3 regions of the Aeromonas sp. FDAARGOS 1409 genome follow, and region 2 is predicted to be linked to each of the others. Evidence: riboswitches for the same ligand, from Rfam matches in the RefSeq annotation. Region 2 holds a riboswitch; each other region holds the start of a gene.

Region 1 (6,854 bases), 270 kb from region 2:
ATGAGCAACGAGCCGCTGGTCGACTACCAGATCTGAGCGCTTTGCCGCGTCCGAAAAAACAGGGAGCCATTGGCTCCCTGTTTGCTTATCCGCCTCTTCCCGGTTCCAGAGACAGGCTAGCGGCCGCTCTGGGGGCCCAGCATGCGATACAGGGTGCGATCCCCCTTGATCCTGTGGTGGTAGAGGGCGGCCGCCACGTGCAGCAGGACCAGCGCCGCCAGCGACAGGCAGCCGACGCGATGGACGCCGAAGAAGAAGGCGTTGACGTCGGGGTCATCGATGGGGTTGGCGACCGGGTAGAGCCAGAACAGGGAGTAGCCCTGCTCCAGCATCAGGAAGCCGCTCAGCAGCACCACACACATCAGGCTGTAGAGCAGGGCGTGAGCCAGCCGGGCGGCGGGGTGGTGCCGGGTCCGCTCCTCGGGCAGGGGGGGCCGCCAGTGCCGCCAGCCCCAGCGCAGCAGGAAGAGCGGGGTGATCAGGGTCGCCATCGACATGTTCAGCTCAGACAGAAATTGAAACAGCCTTGGGTGGCTGTCGATCACCAGGTGCATCAGGTAGCCGGCCAGGGTGGCGTAGAGGATGACGGCGGCCATCAGCCAGTGCAGCAGGCGGCTCAGGGGGTCATAGTAGTCTTTCGTCATGGGATGTTTCCGAGAGGGCCACGGCGGCACGAGGCCGCGGCAGCCAGGATGACAGGCACAAAAAAGAGGCCGCTCGGGCCTCTTCTGCTTGCGGGGGATCAGTTCACCAGGGTCCAGGCATCCTGCCAGTTGGTGCCCACGCCGGGCTCATACTGGGTCGCGGTACTGGTCCAGATGGTGCACCAGCCGCTGTAGGGGTAGGGCTTGCACTGATAGATCCTGCCGTCCTTGGGCTGCAGCACCTTGGTGCCGGCCTGATAGGAGGACAAGCCTTCCGGGAAGCGGTACTGGTAGTCGCCACCGCTGGCCGGATCCTTGAACATCAGATCCAGGGTCTGCTGCAGGGGAGCGCCGCCCGCCTTCGGCTTGCCCTCGATCACCAGCTGGTGATGACCCGTGCTCAGGCCGCCGACCTCCATGGTGAAGCTCTGGCTGCTGTCCTTGATGTCGGCGCTGGTCTGGCCCTTGGCGGCGCCGCCGTGGTCATACAGGGTGTTGGTGACCGCGAGATCCCCCTCGGCCGTGACGGTGAAATTCAGGGTGACCTTGCCGTTGTCGAGCAGGTATTCGCTCTCCAGGCCGCTCACGCTGATGCTGTCGCTCACCGGGGGTTGCTGCTGCTCGAGCTGGACCTCGACCCGCTGCAGGTTGCTGCCCGCCTTCAGATAGACGGGGTTCTGGCCGTAGACCGGGTTGAACTGGCCATCGCTGCCCTGCTGACCGGCGCGGATCTGGCTCTGCTCGGCGTTGATCCTGGCGGCCAGATCGTGGGCCCAGTTGTTCTTCTGACCCTGCTCGGCGGAGCCTATGGTCAGCACTGTCTGCAGATCGGTGCGCTCGCCGTTGGCGTCGAATACCCGGGTCCTGGCCTTGTCGCCGACCGCCAGATCGGTGGAGGGGTAGATGGTCCCGCCCTGGCTCCAGGTCAGCGGCGGCTGGGTACCGCCATCGAACTGGGCGTCGATGAGGTTGTAGAAGCTGTTGGCGGTATCGCCCACCTCCCAGACACCGAGGATGACCTGGTAGCCGGTGCGCGCCGGCAGGGTGCATTGATGGGTGACCTGCTTGGGCGGCTGCACCATGCCCCCGTCGATGACGCAGAATGGATTGAGATCGAAGGAGTCCCGGGTCAGCGGCTGATTCGGGTTCCACTCCTGCTTGGTGAGGTAGTAGCGCCAGTTGCGGGTGACGTGGTTGGCGGTGAAGGTCCAGCCGATGGTGAAGGGACCGGCCTGCACCTGGCGCTTGGTCCAGCGGTCGCTGGTCTGGGCGTTGAGCTCACCAAATTGCGAGTGGCCGGCCGAGGCGATCTGGCCGTCGGCGGGGCCGCCATTGGGGAAGCCTGACGGCGCCTCCAGGCTCTGTGGCTCCCACTGGATGGCGCCGCACTGGCTGTTGCCACCCGTCTTGCACAGATAGTTGCGCGACTCCGGCTGGCTGATGTAGCCGTGGGCGAGCACGCCGCCACTGGCCAGCAGCGCCAGCGCCGCCGCGAGGTGATTGAGTTTGATAGTTGCTGCCATACATTCCTCTGTTCGGTGATGTGGGCAGTCAAGTTGGCAGGGGGAATACCCCGTGACACACCTGAGTGTGGCAACCCCGCTATCCTGGACGTCATGTCTTTAGACCGGAGGCTTTGCGTCCTGGCCTTTCAACCAGTTTGCCAAATGACTACAAAAAGGGTCATGTGCCGCCAATGGCGACCCCTCATCATGACTATATTTTGTTAAAAAATTAAGTGTAAAAATTGACAGGTCTGTCTCATCGGAGCACCGCAATCCGGGATGCCGTCTTCCCGGGGGCTGTTCTTCGGGGCTTGGGGGAGACAGCCCGTAGCGGGCTCTCAGGGGGTTGATGAGGGTCTGTCCCCTGTCAGCCAGGCTGACAGGGGACGACGAGGTGCCACGTCAGTGGCGTGGCTGAGGGGTGACCCTGTGTGTGGACGAGGAGCCCTGAATCGGTCGTGGCGCCAGATCCGGGGCTGTGCTGCCCAGTCTGAACAGGGCCAGGCGCTCGTCCAGACTGCGGGAGAGTCCGGCCAGCAGTTCGCTTTCCCGGGCCAGCTGGGAGGCGGCCTGGGACATCTCGAGCGCCGAGTCGTTGATGCCGCTGACGTTGCGGTTCATGTCCTCCGCCACCATGCTCTGCTGCTCCGCCGCCGTGGCGATCTGGGTCGCCATGTCGCTGACGTGCTGGATGTGGTTGACGATGAGGGAGAGATCCTGACCCGCCTTCTCGGACTGGTTGACACTGCTCTCCGCCAGTTTCCGGCTGGCGTCCATGGCGCTGGCGGCGGTGACCGCCCTTTGCTGCAACTGGGTGATGGTGCTCTGGATCTCCTCGGTGGAGTGACGGGTCCGACTCGCCAGCTGGCGTACCTCGTCGGCCACCACGGCGAAGCCGCGTCCCTGTTCGCCGGCCCGGGCCGCCTCGATGGCGGCGTTGAGGGCCAGCAGGTTGGTCTGCTCCGAGATGGCGCTGATGACCGCCGTCACCTCGCCTATCTGCATCACCCCCTCCTTGAGCTGGTTGACCTGCAGGGTGGCCTGCTCCACCTCGGTGGCCAGCGCCTGGATGCCGTGCACGCTGGCATGGACATCCTGGTTGCCGAGCCCGGCCTCGCTGGTGGCGTCCTGGGTGTCCCGTGCCGTGTTCTCGGCGTGGCCTGCCACGTCGGAGATGGTGGTGCTCATCTCGTTCATGGCGGTGGCGAGCTGGGCCAGCTGATCCCGCTGGCTGTTGACCGCCTGGTTGGTCTGCTCGGCGGAGGCGGCGATGCGCAGGGCGGCATCCGCCACGTTGCGGGCGCCCTGGCTCGCCTCCAGCAGGGCGTGACGAATGGCATCCAGCCCCTGGTTGGTCGCGCTGGCGACGGCCCCCAGTTCATCCTTGCCGTGCACCGGGATGCTCACAACCAGATCCCCGGCGGCCACCCGGGCCATGGCCCGGTTGATCTCGGTGAGCGGGGTGACGATGGAGCGGCTGATGGCCAGGCCCAGCAGCCCCATCAGCAGGATCACCAGCAAGGTGGCCCCGCCCATCAGCCGGTACTGGGACCAGATGGTGGCCTGGATGTCCTGCAGCAGCACGCCGGAGCCCAGGATCCAGCCCCAGGGCTGGTAACCGGCCACCAGCGACATCTTCTGGGCCGCCTCGCCGGAGGGGGAGAGCCACTGGTACTCCAGGCGCCCGCTGCGGCCACCCTTGCCCAGATCCACCATGCGCTGCCAATGGGATTCGGCGGGCGTCCCGCCCATCTGCTGGCCGACCAGCTCCGGCTTGGCGGGATGCACCACCACGTGGCGGTTCTCGTCCAGCACGAACAGGTAGTTGTCCCCGTCAAAGCGCATGCTGTCGAGCATGGCCTTGGCCTGCGCCTGCGCCTGCTCCGGGGGGAGGGTGGCGGCCAGGGTCTGGATCCGGCTCATGGCCAGATCCAGCACCGCCTGCAGCCTGGCTTCCCGCTCGCTCATCAGATTGCGATGCAGGGCACTGGCCGAGATGAACAGCAGTGCGAGGAAGCCGATCAGTGCCAGTGAGAGCAGCAGCATCAGCTTGCGACTCACGGCGATATCACCGAGCTTGAACATAGTCTTTTCCTTACTTTCCCATGCGGGTCTGGTTATGACCGGTCTGCCGGCCGGACCTGATCGTTTTTATTGTTAACATCCATTTAACTTTCAAAGGGTTGTGATGGCTGGTTGCCAATTGGGCGTGCCGGCATCCAGTATAGCCAGCAGACAGCAACCCCCGCTTTTGGTAGCGTGATGACGCGCATCCCGTCGCACAATTTGTCCGCTCTATTTGCAAGAAGTGTGAATGAGTCGGCATCTCACCAAAAAGGAGTGGGCGCCCCCGTGGCTGCCCCATAACAAGAGGGAAGTTATGAGTTCCATTGCCAGGAATTATCTCAACCGGCTCAACGCCGACTACCTGCAGGTGCACAGGCGCAAGGAGGATCTGTTCTGGTCCACCTACATGGGCACCAGTGACGATCAGGCCGGCTTTACCGCCGCAGAGCAGGCCTACAAGGCGTTCTGCGCCGATCCGGCGCGCCTGCCGGTACTGCGTGAAATGCTGGCCCAGGCCGAGGAGGCCGAGCTCAGGCGCGGTCTGGGGGGCTGGATCGCCTTCTTCGAGTGCAACGTCATCGAGGATCCTCAGGCTGCCGCCCTGATGGACGAGCTGGTGGCCGCCGAGGCGGAGCTCTTCGCCCGTCGCAAGGGGTTGAGGCTGACGCTGCTGGACGAGCAGGGTCGCCAGGTGCCCGGCAGTCTGCCCGCCGCCAGCACGGCGCTGGCCGCCAGTAGCGACGAGGCGGTGCGCCAGAGTGCGCTCGCCATGTTCCACACCCTGGAGCAGTGGGTGGTCGGCAACGGCTTTCTCGAGGTGGTGGCCCTGCGCAACCGCTTCGCCCGGGCCATGGGCTATCGGGACTATTTCGACTACAAGGTGCACAAGAACGAGCAGATGAGCCCGGCGCAGCTGTTTGCGGTGCTGGACGACTTCATCGCCCGCACCGAGGAGCGGCTGCACCAGAGCCTGGCCGAGCTGAAGGCCGCCAAGGGGGAAGAGGCCCTGCTGCCCCACAACCTGCGCTACAGCGTGAGCGGCGACGTGACCCGCCGGCTCGACCCCTATGTGCCCTTCTCCCGGGCACTGCAGGATTGGGTCGAGAGCTTCCGCCGCCTCGGTATCCAGTACCGCGGCGCCACCCTGACCCTGGATCTGCTGACCCGGGAGGGGAAATACGAGAACGGCTTCTGCCACGGCCCGGTGCCGAGCTTCTGGCAGGAGGGGGAGTGGGTCCCCGCCGTGGTCAACTTCACCAGCCTGGCCAACCCGGCCCAGGTGGGCAGCGGCTGGAGCGGGCTCAACACCCTGTTCCACGAGGGGGGCCATGCGGCGCACTTTGCCAACGTCACCGGCAACGCCCCCTGCTTCTCCCAGGAGTTTCCGCCCACCTCCATGGCCTATGCCGAGACCCAGTCCATGTTCTGCGACAGCCTGCTGGACGACGCGGACTGGCTCAAGCGCTACGCCAGGAATGCGGCGGGTGAGCCCATCCCAGACGACCTCATCCAGGCGATGATCGAGGCGCGCCAGCCGTTTCGTGCCTTCAATGAGCGCCAGATCGCGCTGGTGGCCTACTTCGAGCGGGATCTCTACGCCATGGACGAGGCCGAGCGCACCCCGGCCGCCGTGCTGGCGCTGGCCCGCCGCTGGGAGCGCCAGATCCTGGGGGTGGAGAGCCCACGCCCGCTGCTGGCCATCCCGCACCTGCTGAACCAGGAGTCGGCCTGTGCCTACCACGGCTACCTGCTGGCGCTGATGGCGGTGGAGCAGACCCGCGCCTACTTCCTGCGCCGGGACGGCTACCTCACCGACAACCCGCGCATCGGCCCGGATCTGGCCGCCCACTACTGGGGACCGGGCAACGGCATGACCCACGACGAGACACTCAGGAGCCTGACCGGCGAAGGCTTCAGCGCCATCCCGCTGGCGACGGTGTGCAACCAGACCGTGGCCGAGGCGTGGCAGCAGGCAGAAGCCTGCATGGCGGCGGCACGCCAGCGTCCGCCGGCGGGGGAGGGCGCCCCGCTCAACGCCCATATCCGGGTGGTGCACGGGGCCGAGCTCATCGCCGACAACCGCGAGTCCGAGGCACGCATGCTGGCGGACTTCGAGGCCTGGATCCGGCGCCAGGAGGCGCCTGCCGGGCAGTCATGACGAGACGAAGCCCCGCCACTGGCGGGGCTTCGTCATTGGAGGCCCGCGTGGCGAACGGGGCTCTCGCCAGGCTGGTCACAGATATGTTTCTCCCGATATATTGAGAATTCATGGCGATCCCATATCATGGCGCTCGCTCGCCACCAGAGAGTGGCGACATTCGGATGATTTGCTAACAAGAGAGCCCTGAAGGCTCGCAGAGGGATGGAAATTGAGAGCCGTATTGCTGTGTTTGCTGGGGCTGTGGCCCGCATTGAGTTTTGCCACCTTGTCCGCCGATATGGTGGTGGTCAAGAAGTCGAGTTATAGCCTGACCCTGATGAAGGATGGCAAGGAAGTCAAACGCTACTGGGTCGCTCTGGGCCCGGCGCCCATGGGGCACAAGCAGCGGGAAGGGGATCAGCGCACGCCGGAAGGCCGCTACACCCTGGACTACAAGAAGAGCAACTCCGGCTTCTACAAGGCGATCCACATCAACTA
Region 2 (6,854 bases):
GTAAGCTGCTGTGAATCACCAGAAGGGCCCCCTGACGGGGCCCTTCGCATTTTGGCCTCGAGCGGATTTGCGACGTAAAACAGGGAGATAGCGACGAGGTTGGCGGTAAAACCGGCTAACTGCCTGAATTTTGACTAAACGCTCCAACGAGCGAGAATTTTGGGTTGACAGCAAAGCGGGCGATGCCTATCATGCGCCTCCGTTGCCAGAGATAACTTTGGTAGCGCCGAGGTGAGTTGGGGTTATAGCTCAGCTGGGAGAGCGCTTGCATGGCATGCAAGAGGTCCGCGGTTCGATCCCGCGTAGCTCCACCAAATTCTCCTCGAACAATCTGGAATCCAAGGGGTTATAGCTCAGCTGGGAGAGCGCTTGCATGGCATGCAAGAGGTCCGCGGTTCGATCCCGCGTAGCTCCACCAGGTTCCTGATTGAAGATGAAGTACCCAGGGCAGTGCGGTGTGTATCACCCAGGCCGATCTTTGTGGGGTTATAGCTCAGCTGGGAGAGCGCTTGCATGGCATGCAAGAGGTCCGCGGTTCGATCCCGCGTAGCTCCACCATTATTTGCAGTAACGGACAACCGGCCGCCAGAACCCGTTGTCTAATGAAGAAAGAATTTGGGGTTATAGCTCAGCTGGGAGAGCGCTTGCATGGCATGCAAGAGGTCCGCGGTTCGATCCCGCGTAGCTCCACCATTATTTGCAGTAACGGACAATCGGCCGCCAGAACCCATTGTCTAATGAAGAAAGAATTTGGGGTTATAGCTCAGCTGGGAGAGCGCTTGCATGGCATGCAAGAGGTCCGCGGTTCGATCCCGCGTAGCTCCACCATATAGAAGGCCACCGCATTGCGGTGGCCTTTTTCTTTTCGCCTCCATCTTCCTTTCCTCTTCGTCGTAACAAAGCCCGCACTGCGGCGGGCTTTTGGTTCATGCCGGTTCGGCATCAGCCGTGACGACGACGCCAGGCCAGCGGCAGCAGCGCCAACAGCAGGACGCCCAAGGCGCCGCCACCGCCCTTGCTCGCTTCCCTGAGCCTGAGGTCGACGATGATGGGGTCGTGGTCGGAGGCGCTGAACGGGTTGTCCGACTTGATCATGTCACCGGTGAAGCCACGACCGTACTCGAACAGGTTGCTCTCGTAGGAGTTGATGTGCCAGTCGGCCACGGCCACCACCTTGTTCGCCAACGCCGGGTTGGCGAGGGCGTAGTCCAGGGTGCCGAGCTCGGCCTCGTAGCTGTAGGAGATGGCCTTCTCCTGGTTGAACCTGACGTTCAGGTCCACCAGACCATAGCCCTTGCCCACCTCCTGGCCGATGGGCTCATACGCCTGCTCGCCGAGGAAGGTGTGGGAGGCGGAGCGGATCTTGCGATCGCTGCTGGCCGGCGCATAGTCGGTCAGCACCCGGATGGGATCCTCCTTGGCATAGGAGTTGAAGTCCCCCACCAGCAGCACCTGGCCCGGCAGCTTGCTCACCGCCTCCCCCAGCACCTTGGCGGCGCTGACCCGAAACTCGGTGCACTTGCCCTGCAGATCCGCAGGCTCGCTCTTGCCATCCCCGTTCTCGTAGCAACCCGAACCCTTGGATTTCAAATGGTTGACCACCAGGGTCAGGGGATCCTTGCTACCCGTTACGGTGAAGCGCTGCACCAGGGAGTCACGCTGGCCGGCAGTCCTGGCGACGCCGCCCGTGGTGTAGCGCTGCTCGGGCAGCTGGATCACGCTGGCATCGCCGCTCGGGGTGAGCAGGGCGGGGCGGTAAATCATGGCCACCATGATGGCGTCGCCGCCAAAGAAGCGATCCTCCGTGAGCAGGGCCTTGGGCAGGGTGACGAAGGCGTAGTGCTTACTCACCTCCTTTTGCCGGGTGTTGAGGCTCTCCACCAGATCGTGGAGGGCGGCGTGCTCGTCGAAGCCGTTGTTCTCCATCTCCATCAGGCCGAGCAGGTCGGCGTCCATCTCGGTGATGGCGCTGACGATCTTGGCGCGCTGCAACTGGAACTCCTCCAGGCTCTTGGCGCCGCGGTTGCAGCCCTTGGCGCTGTCCGCGTCCGCCTGATCCGCGCAGAGCACGTTGAGGGCGCCCCCCACGCTGGAGTGGCTGGTGAAATAGTTGAGCACGTTGAAGCTGCCGATGCGCAGGTCGGTGCCATTGGCGCGGGCCGGTGCGCCCTGGCGGTCGTTCTCGTCGGTGCGCAGCAGATCCCCCGCCGTGATGCGCTGATCCTTGGGCACTATCAGGCGGTACTCGTCATGGCTGTAACCCACCAGGGCTTCCAGATTGACCGGGGCATCGCCGATGCGCAGGTAACCCTGCTCCGGCTCCCAGGCGGGCAACCAGGGCAGCTTGCCGTTGGCGGCCTTGAAGTCCGACTCGAGGAAGACGCGGTTGCCCGCATTGGCCTCGGCCAGCGCCACGGCCTCGGGGCTGCTCGCCACATGGAGCTGGGTCGGCTTCATCAGCGGGGCGCCGTGGGCGAGCACCAGGTTGTTGCGCCGGGCGGCATAGTCGTAGCTGAAGTTGCGGCTTACCTTGAGCGCGCTGCCCCCATCGAGGCGCACCCGCATCCCTTCGTGACGCTCCAGGGCCCGGGCCAGGGTTTCCCCCTCCAGCACCCGCAGTGCCGTGGCGGCGGGGGCGGGGGCGGCGCCCTGGGCCAGGGTTGTCAGGCGCGGTGTGCTGCCATCAAACAGGGGCTTGAGCTGGGTGTGACCATGATACTCCTCGACCTTGGCCTCCAGACAGACCAGGGCGCCCGGCTGGATGTCCGGGTACTTGCTGGCGAAGTTCTTGTCATTGAGGTAGACGAAGATGCCGTCCGACGTCTCGAGGTTGCCGTCCCCCTGCACATCCAGCAGGTAGAAGCCCTTGTTGAGACTCTCGCCAAGGGCGGAGACCACGGCCCTGACCGAGACGCTGCCGGGGCTTTCGAACTGATCGTCAGGGACGAGGGGGCTCTTGTCGCCGCTGCCCTGGATGGCGGGGATGGGGGTGAGGGCACTGTCGGCCGGGCAACTGAAGCCCGCGGCATGGAGAGACGGGGACGCGAGGGCGAGCCCCACTGCCAGCGACAGCAGGGTAGGTGTTCCTTTCATGGGGATTCCTTTTTTTATTTTTGCCAGTGTTTCCATAGCCTTGGCCTCTTGGCCAAGGGCGCGCATTGTCACATTTCTGGCTGCTCTGACCAGTGAGGGAGCGCACATTATAAGGAGACAAAGGAGCCCATCTGCCATTTTTTGACATGGCTAACAGTTTGATATTGATGAGTTATTTGTTATTTGTCCGGTGGGTGAAAAGTGTGAAGCCGCCGGCATTCACATATTTTCCTTCGAGAATAAAGATTGAGCCGTTGTCACTTGCTTCCTATACTCGGGCTGTTCCTCACGGAACCCAGGCAAAGGGCAAACCGGCAGCGATGTCGGGACGCAAAGCCTCCGATCTGACCCACGTGGGCCAGACAGCGGGGTTACCCAGGGTGACTTGAGGGTCTGTGGCCCGTCCATGGCCTGTTGTCGTTCCCTTGTTCCCTGTTGCGATTGCGCTTTTCCCGGTGTTGAAGCCAAGACAAAACAAGGATGACAACAATATGCAACAGATCTTGAGGCCCAGCAGGCTCGCCATGCTGGTCGCCCTTGCGGCCGTCCCTGCCTGGGCGCAGGCCGCCTATCCCGCCTATCAGGCCGGCACCGCCTACCAGGCTGGCGACATCGTCAGCAACGCAGGCGCCCTCTATGAATGCAAGGAATTCCCCTACTCCGGCTGGTGCGGCGCCTCGCCCTACCACTATGCCCCCGGGGTGGGCGTGGTCTGGGCAGATGCGTGGAGGCTCTATGGCGGCGAAGTGCCGCCACCGGCCCTGGTCGTCGCCATCGGCTCCCCTGCCGTGGGCAGCAGCGTCAGCGAAGGGGCAAGCGTCGCGCTGGCGGTCACCCTGAGCGGCCCGGTCACGGCGCTCGCCCGGGTGGAATACCTGGTCGACGGCACCCTGGTTGCCACGGCGAACGCCTCCCCCTGGAGTGCCAGCTGGTCTGCCGTCGGTGTGGGCAATCACGCCCTCAAGGCTCGGGCGCTGGACAAGGACGGCAAGGTGCTGAGCGAGGCGGACTCCAGCTTCAAGGTCGCCGCCGTGGTCGCGCCCGAGGCGCCCAGGGCGAGCATCGCGAGCCCCGCCGCCGGTGCCAGGGTGACTCTGGGCCGTGCCCTCACCGTGAGCGGCAATGTCACCGACGCCAACGACGACGTCGCCAGGGTCGAGCTGTTCGTGAATGGCCAGAAGGTGGGCGAGGACACCAGCGCTCCCTGGCAACTGAGCTGGACGCCCCAGAGCAAGGGGCTGGCCGGTCTCAAGCTGGTGGCGACCGACAAGACCAATCTCTCCGGGGAGTCGGCCCAGGTCGATGTGCAGGTGGAAGAGGCCGCGCTGCCCCCCACCGGCGGCAACCTCTCCTGCGACGTGCGCCAGATCTACCGCGCCGACGGCAGCGAGTGCATGGGGGATGACCACGGCCGCCGCGTCATCGGCTATTTCACCTCCTGGCGCACCGGCAAGAACGGCCTGCCCGCCTACCTGGTGAGCGACATCCCCTGGGACAAGATCACCCACATCAACTACGCCTTCGCGGCGGTGGATGAGCAGAGCCACACCATCAAGGTGGATGACGCCGCCACCAAGCTGACCTGGAACGGGGTGCCGGGCGCCGAGATGGATCCGGAGTTCGCCTATCAGGGTCACTTCAACCTGCTGTCCAAGTACAAGAAGCAGTACCCGGACGTGAAGACCCTCATCTCCGTCGGGGGCTGGGCCGATACCCGCGGCTTCTACGCCGCCACCACCAAGGGCGACTGCTCGGTCAACACCGCCGGCATCAACGCCTTTGCTGACTCGGCCGTAGGCTTCATCCGCCAGTACGGCTTCGATGGGGTGGATATCGACTACGAGTACCCCACCTCCATGAAGGATGCGGGCAACCCCAACGACTTCCCGCTCTCCAACCAGTGTCGCGGCAAGCTCTTTGCGAACTATGAAGTGCTGATGAAGACCCTGCGCAACAAGCTCGACAGCGCCGGGACCGAGGACGGTCGCAAGTACATGCTGACCATCGCCTCGCCGGCCTCGGCCTACCTGCTGCGCGGCATGGAAAACTTCCAGGTCACCCAGTACCTCGACTACGTCAACCTGATGACCTATGACTTCCACGGTGCCTGGAACCACTTCGTCGGCCACAACGCCGCCCTGTTCGACAACAAGGCGGATCCCGAGCTGGCCCAGTGGGGGGTCTACACCCAGGCCCAGTTTGGCGGCATCGGCTATCTCAACTCCGCCTGGGCGGCCCACTACTTTCGTGGCGCCCTGGCGGCGGGCAAGATCAACATAGGGGTGCCCTATTACACCCGCGGCTGGCAGGGGGTCACCGGTGGCACCCACGGCCTGGGTGGCAAGGCGGCGCTGCCGAGCCAGAGCGATTGCCAGCCGGGCACCGGTGGCAGCACCATCCCCTGCGGCAACGGGGCGGTGGGCATCGACAACATCTGGCACGACCTTGACAAGAACGGCAAGGAGATAGGCGGCGGCGCCGTGCCCATGTGGCACGCCAAGAACCTGGAGCACGCGGCCAGCCTCGGCATCACCACTCTGCCGAGCTACGGTCAGGCCTGGGGTCTGGATCCCAACAACCCGGCCCACGTGATGCAAGGCCAGTATGTGCGTTACTACGACGACAAGGCCCATGCGCCCTGGCTCTGGAACGAGCAGAAGAAGGTGTTCCTCTCCACCGAAGATGAAGAGTCCATGGGTCACAAGCTCGACTACATCGTCAAGCGCGGCCTGGGCGGCGTCATGTTCTGGGAGATGGCGGGGGACTATGACTTCGATGCCGCGAAGAACGAGTACGTGATGGGCAGCACCCTCACCAGCCTCGCCTACGAGAAGTTCAGCAAGGCCGACAAGGCGGCCCTGAAGCAGAATGATCTGCCGGCTCCGGCCGCCCAGCTCGACATCGGCGTGAGCCTCTCCGGCTTCAAGGAAGGGGACTCCAACTACCCGATCAACCCGACCCTCAAGCTCACCAACAGGTCGACCCAGACCATTCCGGGCGGCACCCGCATCGAGTTCCTGGTGCCCACCTCCACCTCCGACACCATCACCGACCAGAGCGGCATGGGGCTGAAGGTGGTGGAGAGCGGCGGCAACCAGAACTCGGACGGCATCGCGAGCGAGAAGGACTTCCACAAGGTGGCCCTGACGCTGCCGGCCTGGAAGGCTTGGGCGCCGGGCACCGACGTGGAAGTGGCCATGACCTACTACCTGCCGGCCGCCGGCGTGCCGAGCGGCATGCGCCTGATTGCCGGCAGCCAGACCATAGGCCTGAAGTCCGACTTCCCGGCCCTGGCCGAGGCGGTGCTGGGCAGCAGTGGGGGGGACGGCGGCAGCGGTGGCACCACCTGCGCCAGCCAGAACGTCAACCCGGCGGACTACAACGCCTATCCGACCTGGCCACGCGGGGATCACGCCAACGGCACCGACCGCATGACCCACAACAAGGGGGTCTGGCAGGCGAACTGGTGGACCAGCAGCGAACCCAAGGCGGGCGACGGCAGCTGGAAGCTGGTGTGCAACTACTGAGTTGTCCCGGCTGCTATACCAGCAGCGAACTCAGAGCGGGTGACGGCAGTTGGAAGCTGGTGTGCAACTACTGAGTTGTCCCGGCTGCTGTACCAGTAGCGCACTCAGAGCGGGTGCCGGCAGTTGGAAGCTGGTGTGCAACTACTGAGTTGTCCCGGCTGCTGTACCAGCAGCGAACTCAGAGCGGGTGCCGGCAGTTGGAAGCTGGTGTGCAACTACTGAGTTGTCCCGGCT
Region 3 (6,854 bases), 1.9 Mb from region 2:
AGCGCTTCGGCGCCCAGACCCTGTTTCTGATTGGGGCCCTTGGCTGCGTGGTGCGCTGGGTGCTGCTCGGCAGCTCTACCGAGCTTTGGGTGCTGGTGCTGGGCCAGCTGCTGCACGGGGTCACCTTCTGCATCAGCCACCTCGGCGCCATCCGCTTCATGACCCGGCAACTGCCCGCGGAGCAGCAGATCCCCACCCAGGCGCTCTATGCGGCCCTGGGGCTCGGCATGACGGTGGCCGCCCTGATGACGGTCTGCGGCCTGCTGTTCGAGCCCCTGGGCGGCGGCATCTTCTTCATCATGGTGCTGGTGGTGCTGCCGGTCTTCGTGCTGCGGCTGCGCGAGGAGAGGCCCGAACCGGGCCGATGACACCGGCCTGCCGGTCTCTGGCCCGGCAGGCTCCTGACTTATCTGGACAAGGGAAGTAGAGAGATGCACCAAGGATGGCTGCTGATCGGGTTGTCGCTCGCCTATCTGGGCTTGCTGTTCCTCATCGCCTACGTGGCGGACAAGAACAAGCGCCGCCGCCCCAAGGGGCAGCCCCTGCTCTACAGCCTGTCGCTGGCGGTCTACTGCACCTCCTGGACCTTCTTCGGCACCGTGGGCCAGGCCAGCGAGTCCCCCTGGTCGCCGGTGCCCATCTACCTGGGCCCCATGCTGGTGTTCCTGTTCGGCTGGCGCCTGCTGGCCCGCCTCATCCTGGTGGCCAAGCGCGAGCACATCACCTCCATTGCCGACTTCATCGCCGCCCGTTACGGCAAGTCCCAGCGCCTGGCCATGGTGATCAGCCTCATCGCCGTCATGGGGATACTTCCCTACCTGGTGCTGCAGCTCAAGGCGATCGTCACCGGGCTGGACCTGCTGATGGCCAACAGCGCGGGGGCCAGCCCCACCAGCAACATGGCCGAGCTGGCGCTAGGCGTCACCCTGCTGCTGGCCCTGTTCAGCATCCTGTTCGGCACCCGCAACCTGGACGCCACCGAACACCACAGGGGCATGGTGGTGGCCATCGCCTTCGAGTCCGTGGTCAAGCTGCTTGCCTTCATGGCGGTGGGGGGCTTCGCGCTCTGGCTCATCGTCGCCAGGCCGAGCGAGGCCCGCACCCTGGTGGCCAGCGACTTCCTTGAGGCGGTGGTGGCGGTGACGCCGGGCAGTGTGCTGGAGCTCGCCATCTACACCCTGATCGCCATGTGCGCCGTCATCTGTCTGCCGCGCCAGTTCCACGTGACTGTGGTGGAGAACAACCAGGGGCAGGATCTGCACTGGGCGCGCTGGATCTTCCCCCTCTACCTCTTCCTGATGGGGCTCTTCATCTGGCCGCTGGCGCTCGCGGGCAAGCAGTGGGTGGGGGCCGACATGGCCTCCGACACCTATGTGATCAGCCTCCCCATGTCCCTCGGATTCGACGGCATGGCCATGCTGGCCTTCCTCGGCGGCACCTCGGCGGCCACCGGCATGGTGATCGTCTGCACCATCGCCCTGGCCATCATGGTGAGCAACGATCTGGTGCTGCCGGTGCTGCTGCGCCGCGTCTGGCAGCAGGGGCGGGACGAGCGCCTGATGCGGCTGCTGCTGCAGGTGCGCCGGGGCGCCATCCTGCTCATCCTGCTGGCGGCCTGGGCGCTCTACCTCTGGCTCGGGGATCTCACCAGTCTGTCGCGCATCGGCTACCTGTCGTTCGGCGCCGTGGCCCAGTTCGCGCCGGCCCTGCTGCTCGGCCTCTACTGGCGCCATGGCAACCGCAAGGGGGTCTACCTCGGCCTGGCGCTGGGGGTCAGCCTCTGGTTCCTCACCCTGCTGGCGGAGAGCGGCCTGCTGGCGGGCTCGCCCCTGGAGGCCCTGCTGGCGCCTCCCGACTGGCCCGCGTTCCGGGAGCTGAGCCTGGGGGCCTGGTGCCTCTTCCTGAGCCTCTTGCTCAACCTGGTCGGCTATGTGGCGGGCTCCCTGCTCTCCCGGGCGGCGGTGAGCGAGCGGCTGCAGGCGGCGAACTTCGTCGGCAAGCCGAGCCGGGACACCACGGCGCTCTACCAGGCGCGGGTCTCGGTCAAGGAGCTGGAGATGCTGGCGGCCCGCTTCGTCGGGTCGAGCCGGGTCAAGCGCGCCTTCGGCCGCTTCGCCGGCGAGCACGGCGGCACCCTGGCGCCCCAGATGCAGGCCTCCGCGGATCTCATCGCCCACACCGAGCGGCTGTTGGCCGGGGTGTTCGGCACCTCGTCCGCCCGTCTGGTGCTGGCCTCGGCCCTGCAAGGGCGCAACATGCAGCTCGAGGAGATCGCCACCATAGTGGACGAGGCCTCGGACGTGTTCCGCTTCAACCGCGGCCTGCTGCAGGGGGCCATCGAGCACATGGGGCAGGGGATCTCGGTGGTGGACAGGGAGCTCAGGCTGGTGGCCTGGAACCGGCGCTACATAGAGCTGTTCTCCTATCCCCCCGGCCTCATCCAGGTGGGGCGCCCCATCGAGGAGATCATCCGCTACAACGCCGGGCAGGGGCTGTGCGGCGCGGGGGACGTGGAGGCCCAGGTGGCGCGTCGGGTCGCCTTCATGAAGCGCGGCAGCCCCCACATCTCGGCCCGGGAGCGCCCGGACGGCCGGGTGATCGAGATGCAGGGCAACCCCATGCCGGCGGGGGGCTTCGTCATGACCTTCACCGACATCACCCCGTTCCGGGCGGCGGAGCGGGTACTGCGCGAGGCCAACGAGCACCTGGAGGCGCGGGTGGCCGAGCGTACCCACGAGCTCTCCGAGCTCAACCGCCAACTGCTGCTGGTAAACCAGCAGGTGGAGCGGGCCAACCAGTCGAAGAGCCGTTTCCTCGCGGCGGTGAGCCACGACCTGACCCAGCCTCTCAACGCGGCCAAGCTCTTCACCTCCTCCCTGCTGGAGATGCTGCCCCCGGAGGACGAACCGGCCCGCATCGCCCGTCACATCGACGACGCCCTGGGGGCGACCGAGGATCTCATCACGGATCTGCTGGACATCTCGCGCCTCGAGGCGGGCAAGTTCAAGGCCAAGAAGCTCGACTTCGCCCTGAGCGACGTGCTGGGCAACCTCAAGGCGGAGTTCGGGGTGCTTGCCCAGGCCGGGGGGATTCAGTTCTCCGTGGTGGAGAGCAGCCTCGCCGTCTACAGCGACGTGCGCCTGCTGCGCCGGGTGCTGCAGAACTTCCTCACCAACGCGTTTCGCTACAACCCGGGGGGCCGGGTGCTGCTCGGCTGTCGCCGCATGGGGGACAAGGTGCGCATCGAGGTGTGGGACAACGGCCCCGGCATCCCGGAGGGCAAGCAGGAGGCGATCTTCGACGAGTTCTCCCGCCTCGACCACTCCCGCACCGCCAGGGAGCAGGGGCTCGGCCTCGGACTCGCCATCGCCCGCGGCATCTCCCAGGTCCTGGGTCACCAGCTCTCCCTGCGCAGCTGGCCCGGAGCGGGATCCGTCTTTGCCATCACCCTGAACCTCGCGACCCGGCCGGTGACGCCGAGCCAGGTGACGACCCCCGCCCAGCGGGACAGCCAGCTGGAGGGGGTGAGGATCCTCTGCATCGACAACGAGGAGGACATCCTCATCGCCATGGCGTCCCTGCTGGGGCGCTGGGGCTGCGAGGTGCGCTGTGCCCAGAGCCTGGCCCAGGCAGAGGAGATCATCGGCGACGGCTTCCTGCCCGCCCTGGTGCTGTCTGACTATCACCTGGACGACGGCAAGACGGGGTTGCAGGCGCTGCATATGATCCGGCTGGCATATGGCAACGAGATAGGCGGCATCATCATCAGCGCGGATCGCAAGAGCGAGCTGCAGGCGCAGATCCGCGAACACGGCTTCGGTTATGTGAGCAAACCGGTCAAACCCCTCAAGCTGCGGGCCCTGATGAACAGCCTCTTGCTGCCGGTACAGTGACGGCATTCACATTATCGCGCATTGGGTGGTGATTTTTTAAAGGCCGTTTCGGCGCCATGAATGGGGTTTTTATCGCCATGTTGCCGGCCTTTTCCCCACCATGTCGGACAAATGAGTCCCTGTTGATGTCACTTCTGTCAGGTGGCGCGAAGGCGTCTCTCCTTTATAGTCATTTGGCGATTATTTTCATCGCAAACCAAGTTGTGCAAAAAAGGCAAACCGGGCGAAAGCCCGGGACGCAAAGCTTCCGGTCTAAGGGTCAGCGAACCTAGGATAGCGGGGCCACCACAGGTTGTATCGTCCATGGGCCAAGCCATGGTGGCGATGTTGTCTGCGTTACCTGTCAGGTTGCGTTGCCTTTTTCGTTGTTCATTCCAATAACGAAATAAGGAAATTCAATGATGTTCAGTCCAAAACATTCCCTGCTGGCGCTCCTGGTCGGGGGCCTCTGTGCCGCTCCCGCCTTCGCCGCCGCCCCGGGCAAACCCACCATAGGCTCGGGCCCCACCAAGTTTGCCATCGTCGAAGTCAATCAGTCCGCCTCGGCCTACAACCAGCTGGTGACCGTTCACAAGGACGGTGCCCCGGTCAGCGTGACCTGGAACCTCTGGTCCGGCGACGTGGGCCAGACCGCCAAGGTGCTGCTCGACGGCAATGAGGTGTGGTCGGGCCCGGCGTCCGCCGCAGGCACCGCCAACTTCAAGGTCACCAAGGGGGGGCGCTACCAGATGCAGGTGGCCCTGTGCAACGCCGATGGCTGCACCCTCTCCGACAAGAAGGAGCTGGTGGTGGCCGACACGGACGGCAGTCACCTGGCCCCGCTCAATGCGCCCCTCCAGGAGAACAACAAGCCCTACGCCAACAAGTCCGGCAAGGTGGTGGGGGCCTACTACGTGGAGTGGGGTGTCTATGGTCGCAAGTTCACCGTGGACAAGATCCCGGCCCAGAACCTGACCCACATCCTCTACGGCTTCACCCCCATCTGCGGCGGCAACGGCATCAACGACAGCCTGAAAGAGATCTCCGGCAGCTTCGAGGCCCTGCAGCGCTCCTGCGCCGGTCGCGAAGACTTCAAGGTCTCCATCCACGATCCCTGGGCGGCGATCCAGATGTCCCAGGGCAACCTCAGCGCCTGGGATGAGCCCTACAAGGGCAACTTCGGCAATCTGATGGCGCTCAAGCAGGCCCGTCCGGACCTCAAAATTCTGCCCTCCGTCGGGGGATGGACCCTCTCCGATCCCTTCTACTTCCTGGGTGACAAGACCAAGCGCGACACCTTCGTCGCCTCGGTCAAGGAGTTCCTGCAGACCTGGAAGTTCTTCGACGGCGTGGACATCGACTGGGAGTTCCCGGGCGGCCAGGGGGCCAACCCCAACCTGGGCGGCCCGAACGATGGCGCCACCTATGTGGTGCTGATGCAGGAGCTGCGCGCCATGCTCGACGAGCTGGAAGCCGAGACCGGTCGCCAGTATGAGCTCACCTCGGCCATCAGCGCCGGCGGCGACAAGATTGCCAAGGTGGATTATCAGGCGGCCCAGCAGTACATGGACCACATCTTCCTGATGAGCTACGACTTCAGCGGCGCCTTCGACCTGAAGAATCTGGCCCACCAGACCAACCTCTTTGCCTCCAGCTGGGATCCGGCCACCAAGTACACCACAGACAAGGGCGTCAAGGCGCTGCTGGGTCAGGGGGTGGCGCCGGGCAAGATAGTGGTCGGCGCCGCCATGTACGGCCGCGGCTGGACCGGGGTGAGCGGCTACCAGGCCGGCAACCCCTTCACCGGCACCGCCACCGGACCTGTGACCGGTACCTGGGAAAATGGCGTGGTGGATTACCGCGACATCGTCAACAACCGCATGGGCGCAGGCTGGGTGCAGGGTTATGACGAGGCGGCCGAGGCCCCCTATGTCTTCAAGGCCGGCACTGGGGATCTCATCAGCTTCGACAACGATCGCTCGGTCAAGGCCAAGGGGCAGTACGTGCTGGCGAACCAGCTCGGCGGTCTGTTCGCCTGGGAGATAGACGCGGACAACGGCGACATCCTCAACGCCATGCACGAGGGGATGGGCCACGGCGAGGGTAGCCTGCCGCCGGTCAACAAGCCGCCGGTGGCCAATGCCGGCAGCGATCTGAACGCCACGGGCCCGGCCGAGGTGACCCTCAACGGCAGCGCCTCCCACGATCCGGAAAACGGCGTGCTGACCTACGGCTGGAAGCAGGTCTCCGGGCCCCAGGCGACCCTGCTCGATGCCACCCAGGCCAGGGCCCGCGTGGTGCTGGACGCCGTCAGCGCCGACATCAACCTGGTGTTCGAGCTGACCGTGACCGACGATCAGGGCCTGACCGCCAAGGATCAGGTGGTGGTGACCAACAAGGCACCGCAGCCGAACCTGGCCCCCGTGGTGACGGTTCCGGCCACCGCAACCGTCGAGTCCGGCAAGCAGGTGAGCATCCAGGCCAGTGCCTCCGATCCCAACGGTGACACCCTGAGCTATCAGTGGAGCCTGCCAGCGGGTCTCACCGCCACCGGTCAGAACAGCGCGACCCTGGTGGTCACGGGCCCGAGCGTCACCAGCGACACCGCCTATGACCTGACCCTGGTGGTCACCGACGGGGCGCTGGATGCCAGTGCCACCACCCGCCTGACCGTCAAGCCGGCCAGCACCGGAGGCGGCTGCAACGCGACCGATCCGGATGCGGCCACCCATCCGGCCTGGAACGCCAGCACCGTCTACAACACCGATAACAAGGTGAGCCACAACCAGCTGGTGTGGCAGGCCAAGTACTGGACCCAGGGCAACGAGCCGAGCCGCACCGCCGATCAGTGGAAGCTGATAAGCCAGGTACAGCTTGGATGGGATGCAGGGGTTGCCTACAACGGCGGTGATTTCACCAACCACAATGGCCGCAAGTGGCAGGCCCAGTACTGGACCAAGGGCGACGAGCCCGGCAAGGCCG

Evidence for each region. Region 2 has a riboswitch for cyclic di-GMP ahead of I6L39_RS10965 (glycosyl hydrolase family 18 protein). Riboswitches for the same ligand answer to the same signal wherever they lie in the genome.
Region 1: another riboswitch for cyclic di-GMP. It lies ahead of gbpA (N-acetylglucosamine-binding protein GbpA); the one in region 2 lies ahead of I6L39_RS10965 (glycosyl hydrolase family 18 protein).
Region 3: another riboswitch for cyclic di-GMP. It lies ahead of I6L39_RS02080 (glycosyl hydrolase family 18 protein); the one in region 2 lies ahead of I6L39_RS10965 (glycosyl hydrolase family 18 protein).

The regions. Positions count from the first base shown of each region.
Region 1 is NZ_CP077395.1:2,022,788-2,029,641, forward strand. It holds gene cbl (HTH-type transcriptional regulator Cbl) at 1-36, shown strand, start outside; gene I6L39_RS09700 (cytochrome b) at 117-644, opposite strand; gene gbpA (N-acetylglucosamine-binding protein GbpA) at 743-2,167, opposite strand; cyclic di-GMP riboswitch class I at 2,234-2,319, opposite strand; gene I6L39_RS09710 (methyl-accepting chemotaxis protein) at 2,552-4,234, opposite strand; gene I6L39_RS09715 (M3 family metallopeptidase) at 4,530-6,374, shown strand; gene I6L39_RS09720 (murein L,D-transpeptidase family protein) at 6,586-6,854, shown strand, end outside.
Region 2 is NZ_CP077395.1:2,295,515-2,302,368, forward strand. It holds gene gltX (glutamate--tRNA ligase) at 1-4, shown strand, start outside; tRNA gene I6L39_RS10935 (tRNA-Ala) at 239-314, shown strand; tRNA gene I6L39_RS10940 (tRNA-Ala) at 343-418, shown strand; tRNA gene I6L39_RS10945 (tRNA-Ala) at 483-558, shown strand; tRNA gene I6L39_RS10950 (tRNA-Ala) at 618-693, shown strand; tRNA gene I6L39_RS10955 (tRNA-Ala) at 753-828, shown strand; gene I6L39_RS10960 (ExeM/NucH family extracellular endonuclease) at 943-3,093, opposite strand; cyclic di-GMP riboswitch class I at 3,389-3,472, shown strand; gene I6L39_RS10965 (glycosyl hydrolase family 18 protein) at 3,618-6,620, shown strand.
Region 3 is NZ_CP077395.1:445,474-452,327, reverse strand. It holds gene I6L39_RS02090 (3-phenylpropionate MFS transporter) at 1-368, shown strand, start outside; gene I6L39_RS02085 (PAS domain-containing hybrid sensor histidine kinase/response regulator) at 432-3,893, shown strand; cyclic di-GMP riboswitch class I at 4,097-4,183, shown strand; gene I6L39_RS02080 (glycosyl hydrolase family 18 protein) at 4,295-6,854, shown strand, end outside.